2 regions of the Streptomyces sp. NBC_01497 genome follow, and region 2 is predicted to be linked to the other one. Evidence: riboswitches for the same ligand, from Rfam matches in the RefSeq annotation. Region 2 holds a riboswitch; the other holds the start of a gene.
What was found. A riboswitch is a leader RNA that binds a small molecule or an ion and turns the genes downstream of it on or off. The one in region 2 is predicted to bind thiamine pyrophosphate.

Region 1 (15,903 bases), 2.0 Mb from region 2:
CTGACGCGGGGCACGCTCGGCTTCCGCACCTCCACCAGCGCGAACGTGGCCGAGGACGCCCTCTACGACAACCTCGCGGTGACCGGACCCGACGGCACGCGGCTGTTCGCTGATGACTTCTCCACCGCGGCGGACCCCCGCTTCCCCGGCTCCACCGTCACGGACGGACAGCTCGAACCGAAGGGCGACCCCGTCCTGCTCGACCCGGATCCCGACGCGCCCATGCTGCGCAAGTCGTTCAGCCTGCCCAAGAAGGTCGCGCGCGCCCGGGCCTACGTGTACGGCCTGGGCTTCTACGAGATGCACCTGAACGGGCACAAGGTGGGCGACCATGTGCTGGCGCCCGGGAGCACCCCGTACGACCAGCGTGACCTGTACTCCACCTACGACGTCACGGACCAGCTGCACAAGGGCGCCAACGCGGTCGGGATGTGGCTCGGCAACGGCTACGGCGATCAGTTCAGCCCGTACGGCTTTCGGTGGACGGGGCCGAAGCAGGCTCTCATGCTGCTCACGGTCACCTACACCGACGGGACGCGCCAGAACATCACCACGGACCCGACGTGGAAGTGGTCGTCCGGCGCGATCACCAGCAACGACCTGTACGCGGGCGAGAGTTACGACGCCCAGCAGGATCAGCCCGGCTGGGACGCGCCCGGCTTCACCGACATCTCCTGGCAGGGGGTACGGACCGTGCCCGCCCCGGCCGGACGCCTCACGGCGGACACCGCGCCGCCGGTGAGGGTCACCGGAACGCTCCGTCCCGTCACGCTCGACGAACCCCGGCCCGGCGTCTACGTGTACGACTTCGGCCAGAACGTCGCCGGCTGGCCCCGCCTGCGGGTCCACGGCCCGGCGGGAACCACCGTCCGGATGCGCACGGCCGAGGAGGTCGGTGAGGACGGGATGCTCGACACCGTCACGAACAGGGCCGCCGCCTCCACCGACAGCTACACCCTTGCGGGCGCCCGCGGATCCGAGACCTACGAACCTCGCTTCACTTACCACGGTTTCCGCTACGTCGAGGTCACCGGATACCCGGGCACCCCGAGCGCGAGCAGCCTCGACGCACGCGTGGTGCACGCCGACGTCGCCTCGACCGCCACCTTCGACTCGTCAGACCCGCTGCTGAACCGCATCTGGCAGAACAACCGGTGGAGCATCCTGAACAACTCGATGAGCCTTCCCACCGACAACCCGGTCCGCGACGAGCGCACACCGCCTGGCATGGACGTGCAGGCCTACCACGACGCGTCCACCACCGAGTTCGGCATGGACCGCTTCTACGCGAGCTACCTGAAGGACATGCCGCCGGGCACGGCGCTGCCCAACGACGCGTCCAACGCCCAGCAGCCCGACATGGGCGGCGACCAGATCAGCCTGGCCTGGACCCTCTACGAGCAGTACGGCGACCGGGCCACCCTCGAAGCCGCCTATCGGGCCATGAAGGCGTTCGTCGACACCAACGCCTCCGACGTACCCGGCCACATCTGGCCCGAGAACCGCGGTTTCGGTGACTGGTGCCCGCCCGACCTCGGCCCCCACGCGAACGGCGGGATGGGCGACGCGAGCGCGGGCAGTTGCACGAGCGAGGTGTCCGTGGTCAACACCGCCCTTTCCTATCTCCAGGCCACGGACGTGGCCAAGGCGGCCGGGGCACTCGGCCACCCCGACGACGCAGCTCGCTACCGGCAACTGGCCGACAGCATCAAAGCGGCCTTCAACGCACACTTCCTCAACGCGGCGGGTGACACGTACGGGGACGGCCGCCAGGTGACGAGTGTGCTCCCGCTGGCCTTCGGCATGGTGCCCGCCGAGGACCTGCACGCCGTGGGCGCACAGTTCGCCGACACCGTCCTGCACAAGGACGCGGGCCACCTCGACACCGGGATCTTCGGGACCCGGTATCTGATGGACGCCCTGTCGGCGATCGGCAGGACCGACATCGCGATGACGGTCCTCGACGCGAAGAGCTATCCCGGCTTCGGCTTCGAGATCGCGCAGGGCGCGACGAGCTCCTGGGAGGAGTGGACCTACCGCTCCAGCATGGAAACGCACGACCACGCCATGTTCGCCGGGATCAACGCCTCCTTCTCCAGCCTGCTGGGCGGCATCAGTCCCAGCGCTCCCGGCTACCGCACCGTCATGATCGACCCGCAGGTGCCGGACGGCCTGCGGCACGCGTCCGCCTCCGTCGACACCGTGCACGGCACCGTCGCCACGTCGTGGACCAGGACCGGCAGCCGCTTCGCCCTGACCGTGTCCGTCCCGGTGGGGGTGACGGCCACCGTCCACGTACCCCGGACGAGCGGGAGCGCCCCGAGCGCCGCCACCGCAGGCGCGAGGACACTGCGGAAGGACGGTCAGGAGACGCTCTACACCGTCGGCTCGGGGACCTGGCACTTCGCGAGCTGACAGCACCGCAGCGCGGCAACGACCGCAGTGGGGGGCCGGCTCGCCGGCCCCCCACTGACCTCTTCGCCCGCCCGCAGATGTCCGCGTGCCCGCCCGCCCGGGCCTGCTGGCCCGAAGGGCCCCGTTCCCCTCGGAGGCCGGCACCGCGCAGGGCGCGGCCGGAGCCGCAGGGCCGGGCACGGCTCTCGCGCCGAACGCCCGGTCCTCCCGTGCGCCGGGGCATCGGCGCGACGCAACCGGCCGGCGACAGCGAGGGCGGAGGACAGCGTGCCACAGGACAGCGAGGCGGCGGCCAGGTCGGCGGCGTCAGCGCGGGCCGGTCGTCCCGTTCACCGTCCGACTCGTTGACGCGCACATGCAGACTGGCTACATTCGGCGAGCACTCTCCATGCGTAGCGGCGCCCCAACGCGCCCAGAAGGTAAGGGAGTTGCTCATGAGATCGCTGCCGCCACCGGCATCGCGCCACCCCCAGCAGACAACGTTGTCCGACCCTCTCCCGAGCTCCTCGCCCGGCGGATCTGACAACGTTGTCCAACCTGCACGGCCAGGGCTCGGCGTGCCCGGGCGACGCTCCGCGACCGCACGGCCGCGCAGGACGTTCGGCCGTGCCGCCGGAGGCGTACTGACCGTCGCGGCGCTGGCCGCGGCCGGCCTCGGAACGCCCGCCCTGGCCGCGAGCGGCCCCGCTCTGGTGGCCTCCCCCGCCGCCCTGGTCAACCCGCTGATCGGCACCTCCAACCAGGCCGACGACTTCCCCGGGGCCGACGTCCCCTTCGGCATGGTGCAGTGGAGCCCCGACACACCCTCCCGCCCCTCCGGCGGCGGTTACGAGTACAACGACTCCTCGATCACCGGCTTCAGCCTCACGCACATCGCGGGACCGGGCTGCGGCGCCGCGGGCGACGTGCCCGTCCTGCCGACGGTGGGGGCGGTCAGCACCACGGCGACGGACTCGTACGCGCACGGCAACGAGTCCGCGTCGCCCGGCTCGTACAAGGTCGCCCTCGACAACCACGTGACCACCGAGCTGACCACCACCACCCGCAGTGGCATGGCGCGCTTCACCTTCCCCGCCACGACCCAGGCCAACCTGATCTTCAAGCTGGCGGGCAGCCAGAACGGGGACACCGCGCCCCAGTTCACCGTCGTCTCCAGCACGGAGATCAGCGGCCAGGTGACCAGCGGCAAGTTCTGCGGCGCGGGCAACACGTACACCGTGCACTTCGACATGGTCTTCGACCAGCCGTTCACCGGGTCGGGCACGAGCGCCGCGACGAAGGCACAGGCCGCACCCGCGCCGTCCGCGAAGCGTGCGTCCAAGAACGCCCCGGAGAAGCCGAACAAGCCCCAGCTGCACGGCTCGATGCCGAAGGCCGCGACGTCGGCGTCCACGGCCGCACCCGACGCGGCGGCGTCGAGCGCGCACCTCACCTTCAACACCACCTCCCAGCAGGTGGTGCAGGCCAAGGTGGGCATCTCCTACGTCTCCACCGCCAACGCGGTCGCCAACCGCACCGCGGAGAACACGGGCTGGAACTTCGACTCCACACGGGACGCCGCACGTGACGCGTGGAACGCCGAGCTCGGGAAGATCCAGACTGCGGGCGGCACCGCCGACCAGCAGACGGTCTTCTACACCGCGCTCTACCACTCACTCCTGCACCCCAACGTCATCAGCGACACCAACGGCCAGTACTCGGGCTTCGACGGCAAGACCCACACCGTCGACTCCGGCCACCGCGCCGCGTACGCCAACTACTCCGGCTGGGACACGTACCGCTCCCAGGCGCAGCTGGAGGCACTGGTCGATCCGCAGACCGCGTCGGACACGGCGCAGTCGATGGTCGACGACTACGCCCAGACCGGCACGTTCCCCAAGTGGTCGGAGAACAACGGCGAGAGCTACGTGATGGTCGGCGACCCGGCCGCCGCGATCCTCGCCGACTTCCACGCGTTCGGGGCGACGAACTTCGACACGTCCACCGCGCTGACGGACATGGTCTCCGAGGCGAGCAGGACGAACAACAACCGCCCGGGCCTGAACTACCTGAGCAGCCCCGGATACATGCCGCACGACGGCAGCTACGGCTGCTGCAACTTCTACGGTCCCGTCTCGACGACGCTGGAGTACAACACCGCGGACTTCGCCCTGTCGGCGTACGCCGGGGCACTCGGCGACAGCGCCGACCAGAAGACGTACGCGGACCGCGCCCAGGACTGGCGCAACGTCCTGAACCCGGCCTCGGGCTTCGTCCAGCCGCGCGACGCCGACGGCACCTGGGTCGGCGGCTTCGATCCCACCAGCGGCAACGACATGGTCGAGGCCGACTCGTGGATCTACACCGGCATGGTGCCGTTCGACGTCGCGGGTCTGGCCACCGCCAAGGGCGGCAACGCGGCGATGAACCACTACCTGGACACCACGCTGCGCAGCTACACCGGCGCGAACGGCTACGCCTGGGTCGGCAACGAGCCCAGCATCGAACTCCCCTGGGAGTACGACTACACCGGTGAGCCGTACCGGACGCAGTCGACGGTCCGCAGCGTCCAGGACCAGATCTGGACGAACACACCGGGCGGCCTGGCCGACGGCAACGACGACCTCGGCGCGATGAGCGCCTGGTACGTGTGGTCCGCACTCGGGATGTATCCCATGACACCCGGCACCTCGGACCTGGCGCTCGGCTCCCCGCTGTTCACCCAGGCCGTGGTCACCCTGCCGTCGGGCAAGACCCTGACGATCAACGGGAACGGCGCGGCGGACAACGCCCCGTACGTGCAGTCCGCCTCCTGGAACGGGGCGTCCTGGAACAACGCCTACGCACCCACCGCGGCGATCACCGGCGGTGGAACCCTCTCGTACACCCTCGGTACCGCAGCGAACACCTCGTGGGCCGCGGGGACTTCGGCGGCTCCCCCGTCGTACGGCGGCAGCCTGGCCGCTCCCGCCAAGCCGCGGGTCGGGCCCGTCACCGCGGGCGTGTCCGCGAGCCTGTGCGTGGACGACCAGGGCTCCTCGACCACGGACGGCAGCCACGTCCAGCTCTGGGGCTGTGACAGCACGGCGGCGCAGGACTGGACGATCGCGGCCGACGGCACCCTGCGCACCCTCGGCAAGTGCCTGGACGTGTCGAACAGCGGCACGACCAACGGAACGCCCGTCCAGCTGTGGAACTGCAACGGCACGGGCGCGCAGAAGTGGACCGCCGGCTCCAACGGGTCCCTGGTCAACCCCGGGTCGGGGCTCTGCCTGGACGACCCGTCCTCGTCCACGACGCAGGGCACACAACTGGCGCTCTACACCTGCAACAGCAGCGCGGCACAGAAGTGGGGGCTGCCTTCCTGAACCGTCGCGCCGTGGTGGCGCCGCCCACACCGGGCGGCGCCACGACGGCCTGCTCCGCCGCGAGCCCGGGACCGCGCTGCGGCGCGGATACCGGTGGCGGGTGCGGCAAGACCTGCTACCGGGGCACGGGCCCTCGCGGGTACAGGCGCGCGAGCGCCCGGGCCCTGGCTTCCACGACGGCCGTGCGGGCCTGCCACTCCGCCTTGTCAGCGTGCGCCCGCTGCCCGGTGACCTGGCCGGGCCACTTGCGGTAGAGCAGGCCCGGCTCACGGGTGAACCAGCCCGGCCCGGTGGCCTCCAGGGCCAGGAGCAGACCGGTGTCCTCGGAGGCCGGCAGCGCCATCCAGCCGCCCAGGGCGAGCAGCAGTTCGCGGCGGACGCACAGCGTCGCCGGGTGGACGAGCAGCCGGTGGTCGTGACCGGCCCAGTGGGCGAGGATGCCGCCCGGTTCCAGCCGCCCGTGAGCGGGGTCCGTCTCGAACGAGACGGTGGAACCGTCAGGCAGCAGGTCCAGTGCGCGAGATGTCGTCCAGCCGATGTCCGCATGGCCCTCCAGCGCGAGGATGTCGCGGGCGAGGGCGCCGGGCGGGAGCTGGTCGTCGGCGTCCAGGACGCGGACGTAAGGGCCGTGCGCGTGCGCGAGGGCCAGCGTCCTCGCGGTGCCGGGACCGCCGGGACGTCCCTGGTGGAAGGAGACGCGTGGATCGGCCGGCACGTAGGGGGCGACGGTGTCGCTGTCGCCGTCCTGCTGTATCAGCCAGTGCCACTCCCAGCCCTCGGGCATGCGCTGCCCGCGCAGGGAGCGGTAGGCGTCCGCCAGGTAGCGGGCGGAGGGCGCGTGCACCGCGGTGATGACGTCGATCCGGCGCGGCACGGCACTCTCCATCTGTTCCCAGGCAACTTCGCCAGCATAGAAGCGCGGGCAGCGGACACGTCCGCGGGCCCGTCCTGCGGCGCCGTCCGCGTTCCACCACGCGCACGGGCCGCACGGCGGCCCTCCGGGAGCGGCCCACCCCCGGACCGCGCGGCGCGGGATGGGCGCGTTAGGCTGGTGGGACCGGACACGGGGTGCCCCGCGCGGGGCTGAGATCACACCCGTCGAACCTGAACCAGCTCGTACTGGCGGAGGGATGTCTCTCATGGCGCAGCCGCGTACTTCTCTGCAGGACCGCGACGATGTCGCGGACGGGGCGCGTGCGTCCGCCTTCGAGGGCCGGATGCCCGCCGCCGCGGGGGATCTGCGGATCGAGACCCAGGGCATCGCGCCCGTTCCCGGGGACCACCGTTACGGCCGGGCAGGACGGCTGTTCACCGTGTGGTTCGCGCCGAACCTCACGATGACGGGGGTGTTCACCGGGACGCTGGGCGTGGTGCTGGGGCTGGACTTCACGACGGCCCTGGTGGCGGTGGTTGTCGGCACGGTGCTGGGCGCCGTGCCGGTGGCGGGGCTGGGAACGTGGGGCAGCAGCACCGGAGCCGGGCAACTGCCGCTGGCCCGCCTGGCCTTCGGCCGCTCGGTGGTCGTGCCGGGGCTGCTCCAGTGGATGTCGTCGGTGGCCTGGGACGCGCTGATCGGCCTGTTCGGCGGGGACGCGCTGGCCCGGCTGTTCGGCTGGCCCTTCTGGCTCGGGGTGCTGGTGATGATGGCCGGGCAGGGACTGGTCGGGGTGCTGGGCTACGAGGCGATCCACCGGCTCCAGAAGGTCATGACGCTGGGGCTCGCGGTGGCTTTCGCGCTCCTCGCCGTGAAGATGCTCGGCGGGGTGCATCCCGCCGCCGTCTCGCAGGTGCACGGGGCCGACCGGTTCGGCGCCTTCATGCTGACCAGCACGGTGGCGTTGAGCCTGTCGCTGTCCTGGGCGCCGTACGCCAGCGACTTCAGCCGCTATCTGCCCAGGGAGACGTCCCGTACCCGCATGTTCTGGTACACACTCCTCGGTGTGAGTGTCTCGTTCGTCGCGGTGCAGGCGCTCGGCCTCTGGGGCGCCTCGGTGTTCACCGACCAGAGTGCGGCGGGGGTGGACCGCCTGCTCGGTGGCGGCGCGCTGGGCGCGTTCGGGCTGCTCGCGGTGGCGTGTGCGGCGCTGTGCAGCAACGCGATGAACGACTACAGCGGCTCGCTGGCCCTCCAGACGGTCGGGGTGCGGCTGCCGCGGCCTCTCGCCGCGGTGCTCGCCGCGGCCCTGGGCTTCCCGCTGGTGCTGTGGATGCACGCCGCCGACACGGTGGCGCGCTTCCAGAACGTGCTGCTGTTCGTCGGGTACTGGATTCCCGGCTTCGTCGCCGTGGTGTCGGTTGACTGGTACGCGCGCTCGCGGGCCCGGGGCGGGGCGCCGGTGGACCTGGCGGCGGAGCAGGCGGAGCGCCGCCCGTGGTGGCCCGCGCTGCTCGCGTTCGTCGTCGGTTTCGGCGCCGCGGTGCCCTTCATGAACACCTCCGTGTACGAGGGCTCCGTCGCCCACGCGCTGCACGGGGCGGATCTCGCGTACTACGTGGCGTTCGTGGCGGCTCTCGTCGTGTACGTCCCGTTCAGGCTGCGGCGCGCCGTTCGCGTCTGACGCGCCGCAGCCCTCATCGAAGTGCCCTGCTGTCAGATCTTGTTGAAGATCTTGGAGTAGGCGTATCCGACGGCCTTGTCGTACTCGTCGACCTCCCAGAAGGACAGTTCCTGCACGCCCTTGCCGGCCGCGAAGCTCTCCAGGGCGGAGGCGTCGGACTGGCTGAAGTTCTCGTCGTCGTCGTTCTGGCCCGCGATGGGCGTCAGTCCCATGCGGGCCCAGTTGGCGGCGGTGGAGCCGCCGTAGATCGAGACGAACTGCTTCACGGCGGCGTTGGCGCCGGACTCCGAGTCCTGGAGGGCGTTCTCGCCGTCGCCGAAGTCCATGGTCATGAGGTTGACGACGGTGGTCTTGACACCGGCCGACTGGGCGCCGGTCAGCAGTCCGGTGACGTCGGACTCCATCCCGTCGGGGTCGACGGCGACGGTCCAGTCGATCTGCACGGCGGGTTCGGCCTTCTGGAGCGCGGCGAGGGCCTGGGCGCGCCGCGTGTTGGCGCTGGTGTCGCCGAGGGTGCCGCCCTCGATGTCGAAGTCGAGGCGGTTGACGCCGTAGGTGTCAACGACCTTCTTGTACGCGGCGGTCAGGCTGGAGACCGAGGTACAGGTCTGGGCGAGTTCCTTGCTCCCCGCGCCGCCGAAGGAGATGGCGACGTCGCCGCCGGAGGACTTGAGCGCGTTGATCTCGGTGCTGTGGGCGCCGACCGCGTCGCCACCGTCCTCCCAGTTCAGGGTGCAGCCGGACTGCGAGGTGAGGAAGGCGAGCGTGTAGTGGTTCACGCCGGACGCCTTCTGGTCCGCGGCCATGTCCTTGGCGGTGCTGTTGTCGATCTGGAGGTAGGGAGCGGCGTACTGGGCGGGGAAGGAGGCCGTGGCGGCGTGGGCCGAGGGGCCGGCGACGAGCAGCGCCATGGCGGGGCAGAGCGCGGCGGTGAGGGCGACGAGGGGGCGGCGAAGGGTTCTGGGCATGACGGCCTTCCGCGATGTGGGGGGATGTTAGGAAGGTTTCCTAACCGCTTGGCCCAGGATGCTCCGCCGGGCGGCGCGCTCATGTCAAGACTGTTGTGCCAGGTACAGGTAAAGGACGCCGGCCCGCCCGCGCGGTCCGGCGTCACTCGCCGGGACCCTCCCGGATCGTGCGGTTCGCGCAGTGGTGGAAGGGTCGTCCGTGGACAGGGGCCGGGCCTCGTGCCGCCGCGGTGACGCGCGACGGACACGGCGGAGAGGGAGGAACGGCGCCGTGCTCCCCCGCTCCGCGCACCGACGAGTCGCACGCAATGGAGAAGCGCATGACCCAGACACAGCCGGCCGCCGACGAGGAAGCCGCGGACCCCGGGACCACGGGCCGTGCCCGGCATGCGCGGGAGGCGTCGGGGGGCGTCACCGACCTCCGGCGGGTCGGGATCGCCCCGGACTTCTGGTATCCGGTGGCGACCTCGCGGAAGGTGGCGAGGAACAAGACGTACGCCGCCTCCTTCGCGGGTGAGCGGATCGCGCTGTACCGCGGCCGCAGCGGCACGGTGTACGCGCTGGAGGACCGGTGTGCGCACCGTCAGGTCCCGCTGAGCATGGGTGTGGTGGAGGGCGAGGCACTCCGCTGCTGCTACCACGCCTGGGCCTACCGCGGGAACGGGCGCGTCTCGCAGATCCCGTACCTGCCCAAGGGGGTCGAGGGGGTCCCGCGCGGTGTGCGGGCCTACCCGGCGCGGGAGCGGTACGGCCTGGTGTTCGTCTTCCCCGGCGACCCGGAGAAGGCCGCGACCACACCGCTGCCGGACCTGCCGCAGTTCGACTCGCCGCGGCACAGGACGATGACGTTCTCCCGTACCGTGCGGTGCCACTACTCGTTCATGCACGAGAACCTGCTCGACATGAACCACCAGTTCCTGCACCGCAGTGTGCTCGGCCGGATCCAGCCCGAACTGCTCGGGTACGAGAAGGGCCCGGAGTTCGTCGAGGCGCGGTACCTGTTCACGCCCGCCGGCGGGCGCAAGGACCGCGGCGCGGGACTCCTCTCCGCCGAGGGGGTCGGCGGTTCCGCCTCGCCGGACGTCGTCACGATCCGGACGCAGTACCCGTACCAGACGCTGCAGGCGGTGCCGGAGAAGGCGGATCTGCCCGCGTTCTCACTCTGGGTCGCGTATGTGCCCGAGGACGCGGAGCAGCGCACGAACCACGCCTACGGGCTGCTCATGATCGAGAAGCCGCCGGTCCCCGGGGCGCTGCACGCCGCCTGGCCGCTGATCCGGCGGTTCACCGAACGGGTCTTCGCGCAGGACCGGATGGCGGTCGAGGCGGAGCAGCGGGCCTGGGACGAGCAGGGGGAGGACTGGAACCGGGAGGTCTTCCCGCTGATCCAGGACGTCCGCGGGGTGCTGCGCGCGAACGGCGTGCCGATCGGGTCGCCGGCCGCCGTGCACGGCGCGGCCTCGCTGTGCGGGGCCGGGGGGCAGGCGTGCGCGCCGTCGGCCGCGGCGCGAGGCGCTCGCCCCTGAGCCGGCCCGGGCACCGGGCGGCCGTCGGCGCCACGGTCCGAGCGGGGGTCCGGCAGGCTCCGGACGGCGCGAGGTGCGGCGGCTTCCGGCCACGGACGACGTGGCGTCCAGTGCGGTGCGCCGACGAGCTTCGCAGGTCAGGCGCGATCCGTCGTCGCCGGAGATCGGCCGGAACACCGGCGCTGTCCCGTTCCGGCAGACGCGCGGACGTGTCCTAGGGTGCGAGCACCATCGACGGGATGACGTGTTCCCGTCAATCACGCAAGGGGGAGACAGCATGACGAAGCAGATACGGAGGATCTCGGCACTGGTGACGGCCGGCGTCTCGGTGGCGGCCCTCGCCACGGTCCTCACCGGCACGGCGGAGGCGGCCACACCCTGCACGTACGACGGACGTACGTCGTGGTACTGCCACAACGTCGTGGGGGCGACCGTGTACGCCGCGCCCGACACCAGCCGGCCGGTGGGCACCATGAACACCAACCCGAGCTGGTTCGAGTGCAGGACCGACAACGGTGCCTACGTCGGCGGCCCGCACCCCTACCGCTGGCTGTGGACCGAGGCCGACAACGGCGAGTGGGGCTACATGAAGGACACCGACATCTCCAGCGAGACCGATCCGCTGCCCACCGAGATCGGCAACGGCATCCCGGTGCCCTGCTGACACTCCCGCGCCCCGCCACGAGGCGCAACGGCCGCCGGGCAAAGGCCGGGTGAGGAACGCGGAGCCGGCGCGCCGCGCGGCACGGGGGCCTGCCAGAATCGTGGCAGCGCAGAGACGGCGACCACGCCGCGGACCTTGGAGGACCCCCGTGCCGCAGACCTCGCAACCGCTCAGAAAGCTCGGGTTCCTGACCATCGGGCTGTTCGACGGCGACAACCCCCGGGCGGGTCACGAATCGACCCTCGCCGTCATCGAACTCGGCGAGCGCCTCGGTTTCGACAGCGCCTGGGTCCGCCACCGGCACCTGCAGTACGGCATCTCGTCACCGACGGCCGTGCTCGCGGCCGCCACGCAGCGTACGAGCCGTATCGAGCTGGGCACGGCCGTCATCCCGCTGGGCTGGGAGAACCCGCTGCGACTCGCGGAGGACCTGTCGACAGTCGACATCCTCTCGGGCGGCCGGCTCAATCCCGGCGTCAGCGTCGGCCCGCCGACGCACTACGACCGGGTCAAGGACGCGCTGTACCCGGGCACCGCCGACGAGGAGGACTTCGGCTACGGACGGGTGCGGCGTCTGCTGGACTTCGTGCGCGGCGAGCCCGTCACGGACTTCAGCGGCACGGAGGGCTTCGAGACGTACTCCGAGCGTGTGCAGCCGCATTCCCCCGGGCTGGGGCGGCGCATGTGGTACGGCGGTGCGAGTCTGCGCTCCGCCCGCTGGGCGGGTGAGCAAGGGATGAACTTCCTGACCAGCAGCGTCGTGCGGGCCGAGGAGTCCGAGGACTTCGCCGCGATCCAGCTCTCGCATGTGCGGGAGTTCCGCGCCCACCACCCCGACGGCGACCGGGGGCGGGTCTCGCAGGGACTCGTCGTCGTGCCCACCGACTCCGCCACGCCGGGGCAGCGCGCCAAGTACGAGGAGTACGCGAGGAAGCGGCTGCCGCGGACCGCCGCCCCGCAGGGCCCCGGGCGGATGCTGTTCGCGCGGGACCTGGTGGGCACGTCGGACCGGATCGCCGAACAGCTCTACGCCCTGCCCGCGTTCCGGGAGATCGACGAGGTCGCCTTCGCGTTGCCGTTCGCCTTCGACCACGAGGACTACGTCCAGATCCTCACGGACATCGCGACCAGGCTGGGGCCCGCGCTCGGCAGGCCCTCGACCGTATGAACAGCGGCCGCCGGGGGTGGTCGAAGTTGGGCTGCGATCGCCCCCAACCACCCGTGCACGTGCGCCCTGTCGAAGGCTGGTGTGTCCCCAACTCTTGACAGGCGCCTGCCGAGGGCGATTAATGGTCCAGACCATTGACCCTTCCGGTCCCCCTACGAAGGGAGAACGGTCCATGCCCGGACCCGTTCGCAGACCCGCCCGCACTCTTCTCGCCGTCCTCGCCACCGGCGCCGCCGCCCTCGGGATGGCGGTGACAGGTGCGGCCACAGCCCAGGCCGCCACCGCGCTGCCCTCCCACCTGTACGCCCCGTACTTCGAGGCGTACAACGGCGACAGCCCGGCCCAACTCGCCTCGCAGTCCGGCAACAAGTACCTGACCATGGCCTTCCTGCAGACCTCGTCCGTAGGCTCCTGCACGCCGTACTGGAACGGCGACAGCAGCATGCCCGTCGCCCAGTCCACCTTCGGCAGCGACATCGACACGATCCAGGCGGGCGGCGGCGACGTCATCCCGTCCTTCGGTGGATACGCGGCCGACGACGGCGGCACCGAGATCGCCGACAGCTGCACCAACGTCGCCTCCATCGCTGCGGCTTACGAGAAGGTCATCACGACCTACGACGTCAGTCGCATCGACCTCGACATCGAGGACAACTCGCTGCGGAACGCGGCGGGCATCGACCGGCGCAACAAGGCCGTGAAGATGGTCCAGGACTGGGCGGCCGCCAACAACCGCCCCATCCAGTTCTCCTACACACTTCCCACCACGACACACGGCCTCACCGACGGCACCGCCGGCGACGGCAGCGGGCTCTCCGTCCTGAAGAACGCCGTGTCGAACGGGGTGAAGCTCGACGTCGTGAACCTCATGACGTTCGACTACTACGACAACGCCACCCACAACATGGCCACGGACACGCAGACCGCCGCCCAGGGCCTGCACGACCAACTCGCCGCGCTCTACCCGTCCAAGAGCGACGCACAGCTGTGGAACATGGTCGGCGTCACCGAGATGCCGGGCATCGACGACTTCGGCGCGCCGGAGACGTTCACCACCGCCAACGCCACCTCCGTCTACAACTGGGCGGTGACGAAGGGCATCAACACGCTGTCCATCTGGGCGCTGCAGCGGGACAACGGCGGCTGTGCCGGTCAGGGCGGCTCCGACTCGTGCTCCGGCACAACGCAGAGCACCTGGCAGTTCAGCCACACCTTCGAGCCGTTCAACGGCGGCACCACCACCCCGCCGGCGAACGGCATCTCGGTGTCGCTCTCCCCGGCCTCGGGCTCTCTCGCGCCCGGCGGGTCCACCACCTCGTCGGTCGCCACGGCCTTCTCCGGCAGCGGTACGGCCCCGTCGGTGAAACTCAGCGTCAGCGGGGCGCCCGCCGGCGTCACAGCGAGTGTCAGCCCCGGCTCCGTGACCGCGGGCGGCAGCGCCACCCTGTCCGTGAAGACGACGTCGGCCGCCGCACCGGGCACGTACACCCTCACGGTGAACGGCGCGGCCGGTTCGACGACCGGCTCCGCCACCTACAAGCTGACCGTGACCGGCGGCGGTTCGTGCTCCGCGACCGGCTGGAACGCCTCGTCGGTGTACGTCGGCGGCGACTCCGTGTCGTACGGCGGGCACACCTGGAAGGCCAAGTGGTGGACGCAGGGCGAGCAGCCCGGCACCACTGGCGAGTGGGGCGTCTGGCAGGACCTCGGGGCCTGCTGATCCCGGCGCCGCGGCACTGAACTGCGCGGCGCGCTCCACTCGTTCGTCCGCTCGCGGGGGCCGGTGCGTACCGGCCCCCGCGTGCGTGCCGGGGTCTTCCGGTGCCGGACACGCGAAGAAAGGCCGGTGCGGCGCGGCGAGGGGACATCACCCGACATGACGGCCTTCGGCATCCGATGCGCGGCGGACCTGACCGGGCCGGGGGGCGAGGGGGCCTTGTGGGGCACGCGGGGACAGCGCTTTCATACACCCGGAGCCCCCCAACCGCGGTCCCCGACACCGCGGCTCCACCAAGGAGCGGTTGATGCGCATCAGAAGTCTCTTCCGTACGTTCGCGCTGGCCGCCGCCGTCGGTCTCGGCGCGCCGCTCGTCGCGGCGGCGCCCGCCGGCGCCGCGCAGTCGGCCGCACCGGCGGCCACGAGCAAGCGCGTGGTCGTCTACTACCAGACGCAGTTCAACAACGGCACCTACGTCTCGCCGCGCGCGATGACCGACAACAACACGGGTGTCACCGATGTCGTCGTCGGCGCCATCCACCTCAACGGCGACGGCAGTGTGGCACTGAACGACGACTCGCCCGACAACGCGAAGTTCGACCAGATGTGGAGCGACCTCGGGGCCATGCAGGCCAAGGGCGTCCACGTCGAGGGGATGGTCGGCGGCGCCGCGCAGGGCAGCTTCCAGCGCCTGGACAGCGACTTCGCCACGTACTACCCGAAGTTGAAGAACGTCATCACGACCCACCACCTCGACGGCGTCGACCTCGACGTCGAGGAGTCGATGTCCCTCGGCGGGATCGAACACCTCATCGACCAGCTGCACACCGACTTCGGCTCGGGCTTCACCGTGACGCTCGCCCCGGTCGCCACCGCCCTCAACGGCGGCGGCAACCTGTCCGGCTTCAGCTACGACAGCCTCTACCGCGACCGCGCGTCGTCCATCAGCTGGTTCAACACGCAGTTCTACTGCGGCTGGGGCAGCCTCTCCTCCACCAGCGGCTACGACGGGATCATCGCCCACGGCGTCGTGCCCGCGTCCAAGGTGGTGGCCGGCACGCTGACCAACGCCGCGAACTGCGGCAGCGGTTACGTACCGATGAACACCCTCACCGCCACGGTCAAATCCCTCGTGGCGAAGTACCCGACCTTCGGCGGAGTGGCCGGCTGGGAGTACTTCAACTCCGACCCGGGCGGTACGGCGGCACCCTGGCAGTGGGCGGCGAACATGTCGGCGGCCATGCGCTGACGCCCCGCCCACGGCTCGTACGCGACGGCGTCCCCCGGGACCCCTGCGCACTGCCTCCCGCGCCCCTCGCCACCCGACCCCCGCGCCCTGCCCCTGCGCGCGCGGTTCCGGCGGGGGGCGCGGCCGTGTGCGGTCCGCGGCGCGGACCCGTGGTGCGCAGTCCCGGGGGCGTCATGGCGCGCAGTCCCGGGGCATCGTGATGCGGGGGTTCCGGCCGGGCGGTCGTCGTCACCGGCGGGCGTCGTCGCGGTCGCGGGCCGCCGGGCGCCGATCTCCCACGGGGACGGTCAG
Region 2 (15,903 bases):
TCGATGTCGGCCGTACGGATCAGGATCGGCGAGTCCAGTGACTGGGCGCCGCCCGCGTCCCGGCCGAGCAGGGCCAGGGCGCCCGCGTAGTAGCCGCGCCCGCCGCGCTCGTAGCGCTCGATGACCCGGCAGGCGTTCTGCACCGGTGACCCGGTGACGGTCGCGGCGAACATCGTCTCCCGCAGCACCTCCCGCACATCCATGGTCGAACGCCCGCGCAGCTCGTACTCCGTATGGGCGAGATGTGCCATCTCCTTGAGCCGGGGGCCGACCACCACACCGCCCCGGTCGCCGACGGTGCACATCATCTTGAGTTCCTCGTCGACGACCATCGACAGCTCGTCGGTCTCCTTGCGGTCGCTGAGGAAGGCCAGCACGTCCTCGACCGTCGGCTCCGAGGGGCCCGGCGGGTAGCGGAAGGTGCCGCTGATCGGGTTCATCACGACTGTGCCGCCGCTCATCCGCACATGGACCTCGGGGCTCGCGCCCACCAGGGCCCGCCCGCCGTCGCCCGTGTGCACGACGAAGGTCCAGTACGCGCCCTGCTCGCCCACCAGCAGCCGCCGGAACAGCGCCAGCGCGTCCGCCCGTGCGAACCCGGCGACGCGCCCCTCGTAGGTGCGGCGGATGACGAAGTTCGCGCCCTCGCCGGTGCCGATCTCGTCGTCGATGACGCGCCGGACGGTGTCCGCGTACTCCTCGTCGGCGACGTCGAAGCCGCCGTCCTCGACCCGTACGGCACCGGCCGGCAGCGCGTCCAGCACGTCGGCGAGGGGCAGTTCCCAGGTCTGCTCGGCGAGCAGCACCGAGAGCGGCGTGGCGTCGTCGCGTACGTCGAACCCGCGCTCCCGGATCTGCCGGAACGGTACGAGCGCCAGCGAAGGACGCTCCCCGACCGGGAGGTCCGCGAGCCGGTCCACTTCCCGGACGGCGCCGACGAGCACCTCGACCACGTCCTCGGCGCGGCCCGGCGTACGGCGGCGCAGCAGGGCGAAGGGCGGTCCGCCGGCGGCCGTCAGCCGGCACAGCAGCGACCGGGCCGTCACCGCGGCGTCGGCCGGGACGGTAGACGGGACGGGAGAAGAAACGGAGCAGGGGGCGCCCGGAGCCGGTGCGGCGGGGGAGGGCGGAGGAACGGAGGGCAAAGTGCCGGTCATGGGGCGGGTGGTCCTTCCGGGTGGGAGAGGAGCGGCCCGCCTCACGGCTCCCGCGGCGCCTCGCGCCGACGGGTCCCCGTACACACGGAAGGCCGCCCTCGGGCGGCCTTCTCGATCCGTGCGATATGCGTCACGCGCGCGGAATCAGTGGGGTCGCCGGTCGATCCGGCCACCACCAGGACTGATTCGCGTGACAGAGCATGCGCGCAGCCTAGCCCACCCACCGGCCCCCGGCCCGGAGCGTCCGGAGCGTGCGAAAGCCGTTCCACAGTGTGAGCACCTTGCGTTATCCCGTTGCGTGACCGCGTAACCTGGGGCTGTGACAGTGAACGCTGAGAACCCCGCGACGCATGTGCCCACCTGGAAAGGTCTCCCCGCTGCGCAGCAGCCGGCGTATCCCGACCAGGAGGCCCTGCGCGCGGCCGTGGCCGAGCTGGAGTCCTGTCCGCCGCTCGTCTTCGCCGGCGAGTGCGACCTGCTGCGTTCGCGGATGGCGGCCGTCGCGAAGGGCGAGGCCTTCCTGCTCCAGGGCGGCGACTGCGCCGAGGCGTTCGACGGCGTCTCCGCCGAGCACATCCGCGCGAAGATCAAGACGCTGCTCCAGATGAGCGCGGTCCTCACCTACGCCGCCTCGGTCCCCGTGGTCAAGGTGGGCCGTATCGCCGGCCAGTACTCCAAGCCGCGCTCCAAGGACACCGAGACGCGCGACGGTGTCACGCTGCCGACCTACCGCGGCGACTCCGTCAACGGCTTCGCGTTCGACGAGGCGTCCCGCGTGCCCGACCCGGCGCGCCTGACGCGGATGTACCACGCGTCCGCCTCCACGCTGAACCTGGTGCGCGCCTTCACCACCGGCGGCTACGCCGACCTGCGCCAGGTGCACGCCTGGAACCAGGACTTCGTGAAGTCCTCGCCGGCCGGGCAGCGCTACGAGCAGCTCGCCCGCGAGATCGACAACGCCCTCAACTTCATGAAGGCGTGCGGTACGGACCCGGCCGAGTTCAAGTCCGTGGAGTTCTACTCCTCGCACGAGGCGCTTCTGCTCGACTACGAATCGGCGCTGACCCGCACCGACTCGCGCACGGGGAACCTGTACAACACGTCGGCCCACCTGGTGTGGATCGGTGAGCGCACCCGCCAGCTCGACGGCGCGCACATCGAGTTCGCGTCCCGGATCCGCAACCCGCTCGGCATCAAGCTCGGCCCCAGCACCACGGTGGACGAGGCCCTCGCCTACGTCGACAAGCTGGACCCCGACCGCGAGCCCGGCCGCCTCACCTTCGTGGTGCGGATGGGCGCCGACAAGGTCCGGGACAAGCTCCCCGAGCTGGTCGAGAAGGTCACGGCCTCCGGCGCGAGCGTCGCGTGGGTGACGGACCCGATGCACGGCAACACCTTCGAGGCGGCCTCCGGGCACAAGACGCGCCGGTTCGACGACGTCCTCGACGAGGTCAAGGGCTTCTTCGAGGTCCACAAGGGCCTCGGCACCCACCCCGGCGGCATCCACGTCGAACTCACCGGGGACGACGTCACCGAGTGCGTCGGCGGCGGCGACGAGATCTTCGTCGACGATCTGCACCAGCGCTACGAGACGGCCTGCGACCCCCGGCTCAACCGCAGCCAGTCGCTCGACCTGGCGTTTTTGGTGGCCGAGATGTACCGCGACCAGTAGCCGCCGCACCGGTCGGCCCCCGGGTGACCCGGGGGTCCGCCGCGCGCGAGAACCGACGACGGATGGGGCACGGATCACCGCTTGTGATCCGTGCCCCATCACTCGCACGGGGGTTCTCCGGAGGTGCGGCCCTGGGTAAGGTTAGGTTAGCCTCACCGATACGTCGGGACGGCGTTCCGAGTCCGGCCCCCGGGGAGGTGAACCGCGTGTACGTATGCTCCTGCTTCGGCATCACGGAGTCACAGGTCAAACAGCACGCGGCGGCGGGCGCCTGCACGCCCCGCCAGATCGCCTCCCGGTGCAAGGCCGGTACGGACTGCGGCGGCTGTGTACGCCGCATCCAGTCGATACTCGGCCGTGGTACGTGTCCCAGCCGCCAGCTGCTCGACGGGCGCACGGACGTGCCGGCCGAGGCCGAGGCTCCCGCCATGCCCGGTGAGCCGGCTCCCCGCCCGCCCGCGCTGAACCCGTCCGAGCCGTTCGCCCCGTCCGAGCCGTTCGCCCCGGCAGAGCCGTTCGCGCCGAGTGAGCCCTTCGCGCCCGCGCCCGTGGCGACCGGGACGAGGGTGCGGTTCCCGTACGCGGCCTAGGACGCCGTACGACCGTTCCCGCTCCCGTGCCCCTGCCCCTGCCCCTGCCGTGAACCGGTAGCACCGCCGGACGAGTCGCGGTGGGCCGCGTCGCACCCGTCAGCTGTCGCCGTCGCCCTCCGGCTGCTCGATCTGCTGGGCGATGTACAGCCCCTCGCCGAGCTTCTCGATCAGCGCGAGCTGAGTGTCGAGATAGTCGATGTGGTGCTCCTCGTCCTCCAGGATCGACTCGAAGAGACGCTTGGACGTGAAGTCGTTCTTCGCGTGCATCACATCGATACCGCGCTTGAGCCGGTCGATGGCCTCCACTTCGACCTGCCGGTCCGCCTCGAACATCTCCGTCGCGCTCTGGCCGACCCGCACGTGGAAGAGCCGCTGGTAGTTCGGCAGGCCGTCCAGCAGCAGAATCCGGTCGGTCAGCAGCTCCGCGTGGCGCATCTCGTCGAAGGATTCCGCGCGGGTGTTCTTGGCGAGCTTCGTCCAGCCGAAGTTCTCCTGCATCTTCGCGTGCAGGAAGTACTGGTTGATCGCGGTGAGCTCGGCGGTCAGCTGCTCGTTCAAGAACTCAAGGACCTCGGGGTCGCCCTGCATGGCAGCGGCTCCTTCCAACGATGTGGCGATGGACGCGTGGCGCGTGGCAGACATGTGCCCTGTGAGACTGCGCGCAGTCTCGCATCGCCATGGGGGGCCGTCCAGTAAGGACGTCCTTGGTATGAATTGGGTGGATATGCGTTCAGCCTGGTCATGACCACCCCTCCCGGTCTGTCACCATGTAAAGCATGGGTCAGGACCAGAGCGAGGGGCATCGGATACCGGAGGAGTCCCCCCTGCCGCCGGGACAGCGCCTCCAGCGCGGCTGGCCCGTCACCCATTACGGACCGGTCCCGAAGTTCAAACCCGACCGCTGGGAATTCCGGGTATTCGGCGCGACCTCCGATGCGGACAAGCACTGCTGGAATCACGAGGAATTCACGTCCCTGCCCTTCTCCACGGTCGTGGCGGACGTCCACTGCGTCACGAAATTCAGCATGCTCGGCGCCGAATGGGGAGGCGTCCACGCGAAAACGGTCCTCGACCTCGCACCGCCCGCCGCCTCGGTGACCCACGTGATGGTCTGGGCCGAGTACGGCTACAGCGCCAACCTACGGCTGGCGGACTTCGCCGGGGACCGTACGATCTTCGCCACGCACCGTGACGGCGAACTTCTCACGGCGGAGCACGGCTTCCCGCTGCGGCTGGTCGTGCCGCATCTCTACGCCTGGAAGGGGCCCAAATGGGTCAGGGGCGTGGAGTACATGACGGCGGACCGGCGGGGCTTCTGGGAGGAGCGGGGCTACCACAACGTGGCGGACCCGTGGACCGAGCAGCGCTACACCTACCAGGAGGAACCGGGCGAGGGCCCCGAGCTGTAGGGGCGGTGCGGCGAGGCAGCGCGCGGCCGGGACGGTAGCCGGACCGGTTCACCGCGCGTATGGCGTGGGGGGTGCGGGGTCCGGGGTCCTGCGAGCTTCACCCCGTACGGCCCCCGCCCGCCTCAGGGCGGCCCCGGTTCCGGCTCCCGGTCCTTCCCGGGTCAGGCGTCGCGCAGCTTCTTCAGGCGGGTGACGTCGTCCGTGTGCCCGTCCCTGCCGCCGGGGGTCTCGGTCACCAGCGCTACGCCCCGCGTCGCCGGGTGGTGGAACAGCGCCTCGAAGGGTGCCTCGCCGATGTGGCCGGCGCCGATGTTCTCGTGGCGGTCCTTGTGCGCCCCCACCACGTCCTTCGAGTCGTTGGCGTGGATGAGGCCGAGCCGTCCGGGGCCCACCGTCTCCACCAGCAGATCCAGTGTCTGACGCATGCCGTGCTCACCCGCGAGGTCGTGGCCCGCGGCGAAGACGTGGCAGGTGTCCAGGCACACGCCGAGCTTCGGATGGGCCTCCAGGGCCTCGAAGTACGGGCCGAGATCCCAGATCCGGGAGCACAGCGAGAAGCCCTGGCCCGCGGTCGGCTCCAGCAGGACGGGCGGGTCGTCGTCATGCGTCAGTTCGTCCAGCAGCGGCAGCAGCAGTTCCCGTACCTGCGCGAGCGCGGTCGCGCGGTCCCGGCCGCCGGTCGCGGACCCCGTGTGCACCACCACGCCCCGCGCCCCGATGGCCCGGCCGCGCCGCAGGCTGTGCCGCATGGACTCCACGGACCGCTCCGCCGTGGCCTCGGTGTGCGAGCCGAAGTTGATGAGATAGGGCGCGTGCACGTAGGCGGGCAGGTCCGCCGCCGCGCACCCGGCCCGGAACAGTTCGTCCTGGGCCGGGTTGCCGGCCGGCGTCGCCCAGCCCCTCGGGTTGGCGACGAAGACCTGGACGCTCTCGGCGCCGAGGTCGCGGGCGTAGCCGAGACCGGTGGTCGCGAGTCCGCCGGCCACGGGCACATGGGCGCCGACTGGATTGCGCATGGTGGCGGGGGCCGTCCTTGTCATCGGGGGTGCCGGCTGTTCACGACGGCGCGGGTGCCGGCGGTGCCGCGTGCCCCGCCGCCGTCTCCCGCTCTCACAGGCCGTCGGTCTTGATCGTGATCGTGCTGCCCTCGGGCGCCTTGTCGCCGCCGTCCACGGACTGCTCCGTGATCGTGTCGTCGATGAACGGGAAGCTGTGCTTCACCTTCACCGTGAACCCGGCGTCCTCCAGCCGCGTCCGCGCGTCGTCGGCGGACCGGCCCGTGACGTCGGGCACCGCGACCATCTTCGGGCCCTTCGACACGGTCAGGGTGACCGTGTCGCCCTTGGCCAGCTGCCCGCCCTCGCCCGGTGACTGACGGGCCACCGTGCCCGCGTCCTCGTCGGACTGCACGCGCTGCGGTGTGACCTTCGCCTTCAGGCCCGCGTCGTCGAGGTCGGACGTCGCGTCGTCGACGTCCTCGCCCGTCACGTCGGGCACGTCGACGGCGCTGCCCTTGCTCACCGTGAGCGCGACCGCCTTGTCGGGGCGCACCCGCTCGCCCGCGCCCGGGTCCGAGGAGATGACGGCGCCCCGGTCGGTGCCGTCGTCGAAGGCCGAGGTGACCAGCCCCGCCGACAGGCCCGCCTTGGTGAGTGCCGCCTTGGCGTCGGCCAGCGGCAGGCCGGCGAGGCCGGGAACCTGCACGATCTTGGGGCCGCGCGAGATGGTCAGCGTCACCGGGCCGTCGCCCCGGATCTTGGTCTCGGGGGCCGGATCGCTCCGCATGACCGTGCCCCGGTTGAAGGCGTCGCTGTAGCCGTGGTCGAAGCGTGCGTCCAGGCCCGCGTCGGAGAGGCGCTTCTTCGCCGCCTGCTCGCTCTGCCCGAGCAGCGGCGGTACCCGCGTGAACTGGCCCGAGTTGATGTACCAGACCCCCGCGCCGACGAGCACCACGACGAGCGCGGTCACCACGGCGACGACGCCGCGACGCCGGCGTGGGCCCCGGCCGCCGTGGCGTGCCGGGGGACCCGCCGCGGCCGGCGGTGCGGGCGGCAGGTCGAGGCGGCTGGTCCTCGCGACCCGGCCGGTGTCCGCGCCGGCGGGGGCCGTGCGCGGGATCACGCTCGTACGGTTCTCAGAGCCGGACGCACCGCTCACGGTGCGCGCGGCGGGTGGCACGGCGTCCAGTTGGGCGTCGCTGAGGGCCGCCCGTGCGGCGCGTACGAGCGCGAGCAGCGCCACCGCGTCGCCCGGCCGGACCCGGGGGTCGCGCGCGGTCGCCGCGGCCACGAGCGCGTCGAGTTCGCGGGCGAGGCCCGGCACGGCCGCGGACGGCCGCGGGACGTCCTCGTTCAGGTGCTGGTAGAGGACCTGCGCGGGAGTCTCGCCGCCGTGCGGCTTGCGGCCGGTCAGCATCTCGTAGAGCACGACGCCGCACGCGTACACGTCGACGCCGGCCCCCGCGCCCGCGGCGGCGTCCTCCAGCTGCTCGGGTGCGAGGTACGACACCGTGCCGAGCACGGCGCCGGTGGTGGTCGTGACGTCGCCGACCGTACGGACGAGACCGAAGTCGGCGACCTTGACCCGCCCGTCGTCCCCTATCAGGACGTTCTCCGGCTTCATGTCCCGGTGCACGAACCCGGCGCGGTGCGCCGCGCCGAGCGCGGCCAGCACCGGTTCCACGATGTCCAGGGCCGCCCGGGGCTGCAGTGCGCCGCGTTCGCGCAGCACGTCACGCAACGTACAGCCGGCGACGTACTCCATCGCCAGGTACACGTACGCGCCCTGGGCGCCCTGGTCGAAGACCGCGACCACATTGGGGTGCGCCAGGCCCGCGACGGACTTGGCCTCCCGGATGAAGCGCTCCACGAAACCGGCGTCGGTGGCGAGCGAGGGATGTATCACCTTGAGCGCGAGCACCCGGTCGAGGCGGGTGTCCAGGGCCCGGTAGACCGTGGCCATCCCGCCGACCGCGATGCGCGCGTCGACGCGGTACCTGCCGTCGACCACGTGCCCGACGATCGGGTCATTGAGGGTCGTATCCACGCGGCGAGTCTACGTTCCGGCCGGGTGGAAGGCCCTGCCCGCCGGTGGGCCTGCAGCAGAGCTGTAACGCTGCGAACAGCCCGGATGCCCCGCGCCCGGGCCGCCGACGGGTGCGGTCCTGCCCCCGGAAGGGGTGCTGTCCCGCCTCAGAAGGCGGGGCGTTCCGGGTCCAGACTCGCGCGGCCCGCCTCCGGGGAGGACGCCTCCGCGTGGTGGCGGCGGGGGATGCGCCCGGCGCGGCGGGCGAGGCGGCCCGCCTGAACGCCGTGCCGCATCGCCTCGGCCATCAGGACCGGTGACTGCGCCCGGGTCACCGCCGAGGCGAGCATCACCGCCTCGCACCCCAGCTCCATCGCGAACGCCGCGTCCGAGGCGGTTCCCGCGCCCGCGTCGAGGATCACCGGAACGCCCGCCCGCTCGACGATCAGGCTGAAGTTGTGCGGGTTGCGGATGCCGAGGCCCGAGCCGATGGGGGAGCCGAGCGGCATCACGGCCGCGCAGCCGACATCCTCCAGTTTCCGCGCGAGCACCGGGTCGTCGTTCGTGTACGGCAGCACGGTGAAGCCGTCGTCGACGAGGGTCTCCGCCGCGTCCAGCGTCTCGACCGGGTCGGGCAGCAGCGTCCGTTCGTCCGCCACGACCTCCAGTTTCACCCAGTCGGTGCCGAGCGCCTCCCGGGCGAGGCGGGCCGTCAGCACGGCCTCGCCGGCCGTGAAGCACCCCGCCGTGTTGGGCAGCGGACGGACGCCGAGCCGGCTGAGCACCGACAGCACCGAACCCTGCACGCCGGGGTCGAGCCGGCGCATGGCCACGGTGGTCAGCTGTGTGCCCGACGCGACCAGGGACCGTTCCAGCACGTCGAGACTGGGCGCACCGCCCGTTCCCATGATCAGTCGGGACGTGAACGTCACGTCCGCGATGGTGAGTGGATCGTCCGCCATCCCCGTCAGCCTCCTTGTACGGCGGTGAGGACTTCCACCCGGTCGCCGTCGCCGAGCCGCGTCCGGGGCCAGCTGCCCCGGGGCACCACCGTCTCGTTGAGCGCCGCCGCGACGCCCGAATGCGCCGTTGTCAGCGTTGCGATCAGCTCGTCCAGCGTCGTGGCGGCCGCGACCTCACGCGGCTCGCCGTTCACCGACACGCGCACCACGCGTGCCGCCGTGTCGTCGCTCATGCGAGCAGCCCCTCTCGTACGGACATCTCGGTCCGGTGCGTCCCCTCGGGCGACGAGCCGGCGGGACGCGGCGAACCCGTGAACCGCTCCGGTGTGAACGGCCGTGCGACCTCGGGCAGTTCGCCCGTCGTCAAGGCCTCGGCCAGCGCGTCCCCGGTCACCGGGGTCAGCAGTACGCCGTTGCGGAAGTGCCCGGTCGCCAGGTGCAACCCGGGCAGGGCGGTGGGGCCGAGCAGCGGCGCGTTGTCCGGCGAGCCCGGCCGCAGTCCGGCGCGGGTCTCGGTGAGCGGCAACTCCGTGATGCCGGGGACGAGTTCGTGGGCGTCCCGCAGCAACTCGTACACACCGCCCGCCGTGACCGTGGTGTCCCAGCCGAGCTCCTCGCTCGTCGCGCCCACCACCAGTTCGCCGTTCTCGCGCGGTACCAGGTACACGTGCCCGCCGCGCACCACCGCCCGTACCGTGCGGGAGAGGAACGGCGCGTACGCACGCGGCACGGTCAGCCGCAGTACCTGGCCCTTCACCGGCCGTACCGGCGGCAGCACCTCGTCCGGTACGCCCGCGAGCCTGCCACTCAGGCTGCCCCCGGCGAGCACGACCTGGCCGGCGCCGAGCGCCGATCCGTCCGCGAGCTCCGCGCCGGTGGCCCGGTCCCCGACGACGGTCAGCCGCCGGGCCCAGGTGCGGTGCAGTGCCACGCCCGCGCGCTCGCACGCCACCACCAGCGCGGCGGCCAGCCTGCGTGGATCTATCTGGTGGTCGCCGTCCACGCGCAGACCGCCCCGGACGCCCGGCGCGAGCATCGGTTCGAGCCGACGGCAGTCGCGGCCGCCGAGCCATTCGGAGGTGAGGCCGCACTTCTGCTGGAACGCGTGCAGTTCGCGCAGGTGGGCGCGGTCGTCACTGTCCAGCGCCACGGCGAGCGTGCCGCAGGCCCGGTAGCCGGTGTCCCGGCCGCTCGCCTCCTCCAGCTCCGCCACGAACCGTGGATAGCGGCGCGCGGAGGCGAGGTTGAGGCCGAGCAGTGTCTCCTCGCCGTAGTGCAGTTCGGTGACGGCGGCCAGCATGCCAGCCGCGACCTGCGCGGCCCCGCCGCCCGGCTCCGGGTCGACGACGGCGGTCCGCAGGCCGCGCTGCGCGGCGCGCCACGCGGTGACGAGGCCGATGATCCCGCCGCCGATCACCAGGACGTCGTACCCGCCGGCCCCCGCGGGCGCGGAGCCCGGCGAAGCGGAGGGTGCCGCCGACCCGCCGGACGCGCCGGACACGGGAGAGACGCCGGAGGCGCCGGAGGCGGGGGAGGCGTCGGCCGCACCGGACGTCGGGGACGCAGCAGACGTCGGGGACGCGGAGGACGCACCGGAGGCCGGGGACGCGGCGGTCGGTGTCCCGTGCGTGTCGGATGAGTTGGATATGTCAGAAGGCTGCACGGTCGTCAGCCCCTCCCTTCGCCGGCATGACCCGGATCAGGTTCGTACGGTCGGAGGCCGCCCAGCCTCCCTCTCAGCCCGGTCCGTCCGGGCTCCCGCGAGGTTTCCCGGGCAAGCCTAGACCCTGTCATGCCGTCCTGTAACACGGCCCGGGGCGGTGGGGATCTATGGTGATCGCGTGAGCGAGGATCAGAGAGTCGTGATCGTCGGTGCGGGCATGGCCGGTGTGCGGACCGCGGTGGCGCTGCGCGAGAGCGGCCACGCGGGGCCCGTCGTCGTCGTGGGCGCGGAACGGCATCCCCCCTACGACCGGCCTCCGCTGTCCAAGGCCCTGCTCCTGGGCCAGGCCGAGAGCTCCGCCTTCGACATCGACTTCGCCGCACTCGACGTGCAACTGCGGCTGGGCCTCGCCGCGACCCGGCTGCGGCCGGACGAGCGCGAGATCGACACGGCCGAAGGGCCCATCGCCTACGACGCGCTGGTCCTCGCCTGCGGCGCGCGACCACTGACCCTGCCCGGTACGGAGGGCCTGCCCGGCGTGCACGTCCTGCGCACGCTGGACGACGTGGAGCGACTGCGGCCCGTACTGGAAGCGCAGCACGAGATCGCCATCGTCGGCGCCGGCTGGATCGGCGCGGAGTTCACGACCGCGGCGCGCGCCGCGGGCTGCGCCGTCACCGTCCTGGAGGCCGCCGACCTGCCGCTCGCGGGAGCGCTCCCCGCCGAGATCACCGCGCCGATGGCCGCCTGGTACGAGGAGAGCGGCGCCACGCTCCTCACGGGCACGCGCGTCGAACACGTCGAAGAGGGCGCGGTCGTCCTCACGGACGGCCGGCGGATCGCGGCGGGCGCCGTCCTCGTCGGTATCGGTGCCCGGCCCGCGACATCCTGGCTGGCCGGCTCGGGCGTCGCACTGGACTCCGACGCGGCCGTCCGCGCCGACGCCTGGCTGCGCACCTCGCTGCCCGACGTCTACGCCGTCGGCGACTGCGCGTCCTTCCCCTCGGCGCGCTACGGCGAGCGGCTGCTCGTGCACCACTGGGACAACGCCCTCCAGGGCCCGGTCACCGTCGCCGGCCGCATCACGGGCGCCACGCGGGAGCCGTACGATCCGGTGCCGTACTTCTGGTCCGAGCAGTTCGGGCGCTTCGTGCAGTACGCGGGCCATCACACGGGCGCCGACCGGCTCGTCGCGCGCGGCGACCGCGCCGGCGCGGCCTGGTCCGCCGTGTGGCTGCGGGACGGGGTCCTCGTCGCGCTCCTCGCCGTCGGCAGGCCCCGCGACCTGGCGCAGGGCCGCAAACTGATCGAGTCGGGCGCCCGGCTCGACCCGGAGCGGGCCGCCGATCCGGCCGTACCACTGAGGAAATCGGTGCTCTGAACGTCCTCTGAACGTCCTCGGAACGTCTTTCGGGCATCCTCCGGCCATCCTCCTGGGGGCGCCAGGAGGATCCTCCGAGCATCCCCCGAAGGCCCCACGAGCGGACTTCCCAGGTTTTTTCCGCGGTGCGGCACGGCATGCCGATCCCCTTGCGGCCTGCCCTGCCATGGGTCGCAGGGGTGGGCGCATGCCCCGCCCGGACCGCCACGACTACCGTCTGTCAGTCCGGGATGGCAGGCTTGTCCTCGTGACCGAGATTGACGCAAAGATCGATGCTCTCGTCCCCGAGTGGCTCCACCTCCCCGACATCGCGGAGAAGCTGGATGTCGAGGTGACGCGCGTTCGCCAGCTGGTGAAGGAAGGCCAGCTGATCGCCGTACGGCGCGGTGAGAACCGGACACTCCAGGTACCCGCCTCCTTCATCGACGGCGACAAGGTCGTCAAGGGCCTCGTCGGTTTGCTGACGCTCCTGAAGGACGACGGCTTCTCCGACGCGGAGATGCTGGAGTGGCTGTTCACGCCCGATCCGACCCTGCCGGGCACGCCCGCGCAGGCGCTGAGCGAGAACCGCGGCACGGAGGTGAAGCGCCGGGCGCAGGCGCTCGCCCTCTGACGCCGGGCGCAGGCGCTCGCCCTCTGGCGCCGGGCGGTCGAGGCCGCCCGGCGTGAGCCGACAGAACACGACAGACGACACCACCGCCCCGGGCGGTACCAGTGGGGGGATCACCCGATGTCCACGGCCCGCGCGGCGCTCGCCGACGCCCGTATCTACCTGTGCACGGACGCCCGCAGGCGTCAGGGTGATCTCCCCGCCTTCCTCGACGCGGTCCTCGCGTCGGGGGTCGACATCGTCCAGCTGCGGGACAAGACACTGGAGGCCGCGGAGGAACTCGACCACCTCCGGGTCTTCGCCGACGCCTGCCGCAGGCACGGCAAGCTGCTCGCGGTCAACGACCGCGCGGACATCGCCCACGCGATCGGCGCGGACGTGCTGCACCTCGGGCAGGGAGACCTCCCGGTGCCCGCCGCCCGCGCCATCCTCGGCGACGGGCCGCTGATCGGCCGCTCCACCCACGCGGAGGCCGAGGCGGACGCGGCGGCCACCCAGCCGGGCGTCGACTACTTCTGCACGGGCCCCTGCTGGCCGACCCCCACCAAGCCGGGGCGGCACGCGCCGGGGCTCGGCCTCGTGCGGCACACGGCGCGCAGTACCGAGGCCCTCGGCGTCGACCGCCCCTGGTTCGCCATCGGCGGGATCGACGAGGGCAACCTCGACCAGGTGCTGGACGCCGGGGCGAGAAGGATCGTCGTCGTACGGGCCATCACGGAGGCCGACGACCCCGCCGCCGCGAGCGCGGCGCTCGCGGCCCGGGTCAGGGAGCGCGCGACGGCGGCCGCGGGCCACTGAGCGCGGGCTGTGCGCCGGACCAGGCCGCTCGCCGCGACGGGCGGCCTGGTCCGAGGCGGCGACCGGTCCGGGGTCCGCCCTCGGTGCGGCGAACTCGCACCCCCGGGTGCCCGGCTCAAGGAGCCGCGGCGCGGCGGACTCCAGCGGACTCCCGCCCCTCGGTGGGTACAGGTCCGGGGCCCTACGGTGTGACGGCGCCCGCCGCAAGTCGATAACCTGCTCGTATGGCCCTCGGTACCCCGTCCACCTGGACTCCGCGTGCGCGCACCGTAGGAGATGTCCTCGCCGACGGTGAGACCAGCTTCTCCTTCGAGTTCTGGGCGCCCAGAACCGAGAAGGGCGAGCGCAACCTCTGGAACGCCCTGCGCCGCATCGAGGCCGTCGCCCCGAGCTTCGTCTCCGTCACCTACGGAGCTGGTGGTTCCACCCGCAGCGGCACCGTCAAGGCCACCGAGCAGATCGCCGCCGACACGACCCTCACCCCTGTCGCGCACCTCACGGCCGTCGGCCAGTCCGTCGCGGAACTGCGCCACATGGTCGGCCGGTACGCGGCGGTCGGCATCCGCAACATCCTCGCTGTACGCGGCGACCCGCCCGGCGACCCGATGGGGGAGTGGGTCAGGCACCCCGAGGGCGTCGAGTACGCCATCGAACTGGTCCGGCTGATCAAGGAGTCCGGAGACTTCTGCGTCGGGGTGGCCGCCTTCCCCGAGATGCATCCCCGCTCACCCGACTGGGACAGCGACATCCGGCACTTCGTCGCCAAGTGCCGTGCGGGCGCCGACTATGCGATCACCCAGATGTTCTTCCGGCCCGAGGACTACCTCCGGCTGCGGGACCGTGCCGCCGCGGCGGGCTGCGAGACGCCGATCATCCCGGAGATCATGCCCGTCACCAGCGTGAAGCAGTTGGAGCGGCTGCCATCGCTCAGTACGGCGCTCGTCCCCGACGCGTTGAAAGCGCGGATCCTCGCGGTCGCGGAGGATCCAGCGGCTGTACGCTCCATTGGCATCGAGTTCGCCACGGAGTTCTGTGCGCGGCTCCTGGCCGAGGGAGTGCCGGGGCTGCACTTCATCACGCTGAACAACTCCACTGCGACACTTGAGATCTACGAGAATCTCGGACTGCACAGACATTCCTGAGCGGCGCCGCACACCACCCGGGGCGGTGGCCGCACGAGAGGGGCGTACATGGGCTATACGGTCCTCTACATCGCGTTCGGCTTTGTCGCGCTGTGGCTCCTCGGCGAGGTGCTGCTCCAGTACAAGGCGCGGCTGCGCTGGCGTGCGCTCGCCTTCGTGGGGTTCGTGACGGTGGTCGTCGGCGTCGTCCTGCCGTCGATCGTCGTGATCGTGCTGGGCGCGATCGCCTTCGCCGTCGGGCAGACGTACGTGACCATGTCGTTCCGCAAGGGTTATTCGACGGGCTGGGCCGTCGGCGGGCGGCCGGGCGCCAGCCGACGTCGCAGAGACGCGGCGCGCGGCGCGCGCGGCGACGAGGACGCGGAGGGCGCTCCGCACCCGCAGGTCTCCGACGTGGCGCTTCAGGCGCCCGAGGAACAGACGATGGTGTCGGCGGCCGCGCCCCAGGACCTCCCGCCGGAGGCCGGCGGGGGGAACCCGGCCGAGGCGGCCCAGGTCTACGCCCCGCAGCCGATGCCGGACGACACCGGCCAGCTGTACGGCGTGTACGACGACACGACGAGCGGCACGGGCCAGGGCGGCCTCGGCGCCGCGGCGTTCGCGGCCGAGGGCCAGGGCGGCCACACCGAGTACGCCCCGGCGGGGTATGACACCTACGGCGGTTACGAGCAGCCCACGGGACACGACGCGTACGGCACGTACACCGGTTACGAGACGTACGGCGATCAGGCGGACCAGGCTGCCTACGCACAGCAGCAGCAATACGGGTACGGCTACGAGGACCAGCCCGGCCAGGGCGCTCAGGCGGGCCAGAACACCCCGACGGGGCAGGACGATTACGCCGCGTACGGCGCGGACGGCGCCGCCGGGCAGCAGCAACAGCAGCAGTCCGACTACCAGCAGCCCGAGTACGGGCAGGCCGAGTACGCGCAGGCCGACTACCAGCAGGCCGACTACGCCCAGTCCGACTACCAGCAGCCCGCGTACCAGCAGCAGTACAACGGCTACGACCCGTCCTACGCCCCGTACGAGGCGCCCGGCGAGCAGCAGCGGTACCAGGACCCGTACGCCACGGACACCCCGCCCGGCGGTGTCTGGGTCCCGCAGCAGCGTGACAACGCGTCGGGGCAGCAAGCACCCCAGTCCACCTACGAACCCTCGTACGGCTACGACCCCCAGCAGCAGCAGCAGCAGCAACAGCAACAGCACGAGCCGGAGCGTGAAGCGGGCGGCCCCTACCGCTACTGACCGCCGCCCGGCGTGCTCCCGGTCCCCAGCGGACCTCGGGGCAGTCCGGTCGCGACAACGCCCGTTGCGCCGGGCCGCCCTCGGGGTCGCGGCGGCGCGCACCCGCAGGCGCTCCCTGCCGTGAACGGCTCACCCACGGGCGGTGCCCGTCACCGCGAGCCCCGGAACTCCGGTCCCTCCACGATCAGTCCGGACACCAGCGCACCCGACATGCCGGCGTGCGGCAGCCCGCCGCCCGGATGGG

Region 1: linked by a shared signal. The riboswitch ahead of OG310_RS34385 (purine-cytosine permease family protein) and the one ahead of thiO (glycine oxidase ThiO) in region 2 are both predicted to bind thiamine pyrophosphate.

The regions. Positions count from the first base shown of each region.
Region 1 is NZ_CP109427.1:8,134,781-8,150,683, reverse strand. It holds partial or broken gene OG310_RS34400 (family 78 glycoside hydrolase catalytic domain) at 202-2,415, shown strand; gene OG310_RS34395 (lectin) at 2,973-5,762, shown strand; gene OG310_RS34390 (glycosyltransferase family 2 protein) at 5,878-6,648, opposite strand; TPP riboswitch at 6,817-6,910, shown strand; gene OG310_RS34385 (purine-cytosine permease family protein) at 6,902-8,320, shown strand; gene OG310_RS34380 (glycosyl hydrolase family 18 protein) at 8,353-9,288, opposite strand; gene OG310_RS34375 (aromatic ring-hydroxylating dioxygenase subunit alpha) at 9,609-10,814, shown strand; gene OG310_RS34370 (hypothetical protein) at 11,092-11,478, shown strand; gene OG310_RS34365 (LLM class flavin-dependent oxidoreductase) at 11,627-12,646, shown strand; gene OG310_RS34360 (glycosyl hydrolase family 18 protein) at 12,819-14,366, shown strand; gene OG310_RS34355 (glycosyl hydrolase family 18 protein) at 14,671-15,612, shown strand; gene OG310_RS34350 (hypothetical protein) at 15,841-15,903, opposite strand, start outside.
Region 2 is NZ_CP109427.1:6,164,433-6,180,335, forward strand. It holds gene OG310_RS25995 (anthranilate synthase family protein) at 1-1,157, opposite strand, end outside; gene OG310_RS26000 (class II 3-deoxy-7-phosphoheptulonate synthase) at 1,477-2,829, shown strand; gene OG310_RS26005 ((2Fe-2S)-binding protein) at 3,036-3,419, shown strand; gene bfr (bacterioferritin) at 3,519-4,010, opposite strand; gene OG310_RS26015 (sulfite oxidase-like oxidoreductase) at 4,199-4,831, shown strand; gene OG310_RS26020 (deoxyribonuclease IV) at 4,993-5,871, opposite strand; gene pknB (Stk1 family PASTA domain-containing Ser/Thr kinase) at 5,942-7,876, opposite strand; gene OG310_RS26030 (thiazole synthase) at 8,023-8,817, opposite strand; gene thiS (sulfur carrier protein ThiS) at 8,823-9,050, opposite strand; gene thiO (glycine oxidase ThiO) at 9,047-10,237, opposite strand; TPP riboswitch at 10,477-10,589, opposite strand; gene OG310_RS26045 (NAD(P)/FAD-dependent oxidoreductase) at 10,659-11,861, shown strand; gene OG310_RS26050 (Rv2175c family DNA-binding protein) at 12,109-12,474, shown strand; gene thiE (thiamine phosphate synthase) at 12,592-13,269, shown strand; gene metF (methylenetetrahydrofolate reductase [NAD(P)H]) at 13,494-14,411, shown strand; gene OG310_RS26065 (hypothetical protein) at 14,460-15,659, shown strand; gene OG310_RS26070 (phytoene desaturase family protein) at 15,809-15,903, opposite strand, start outside.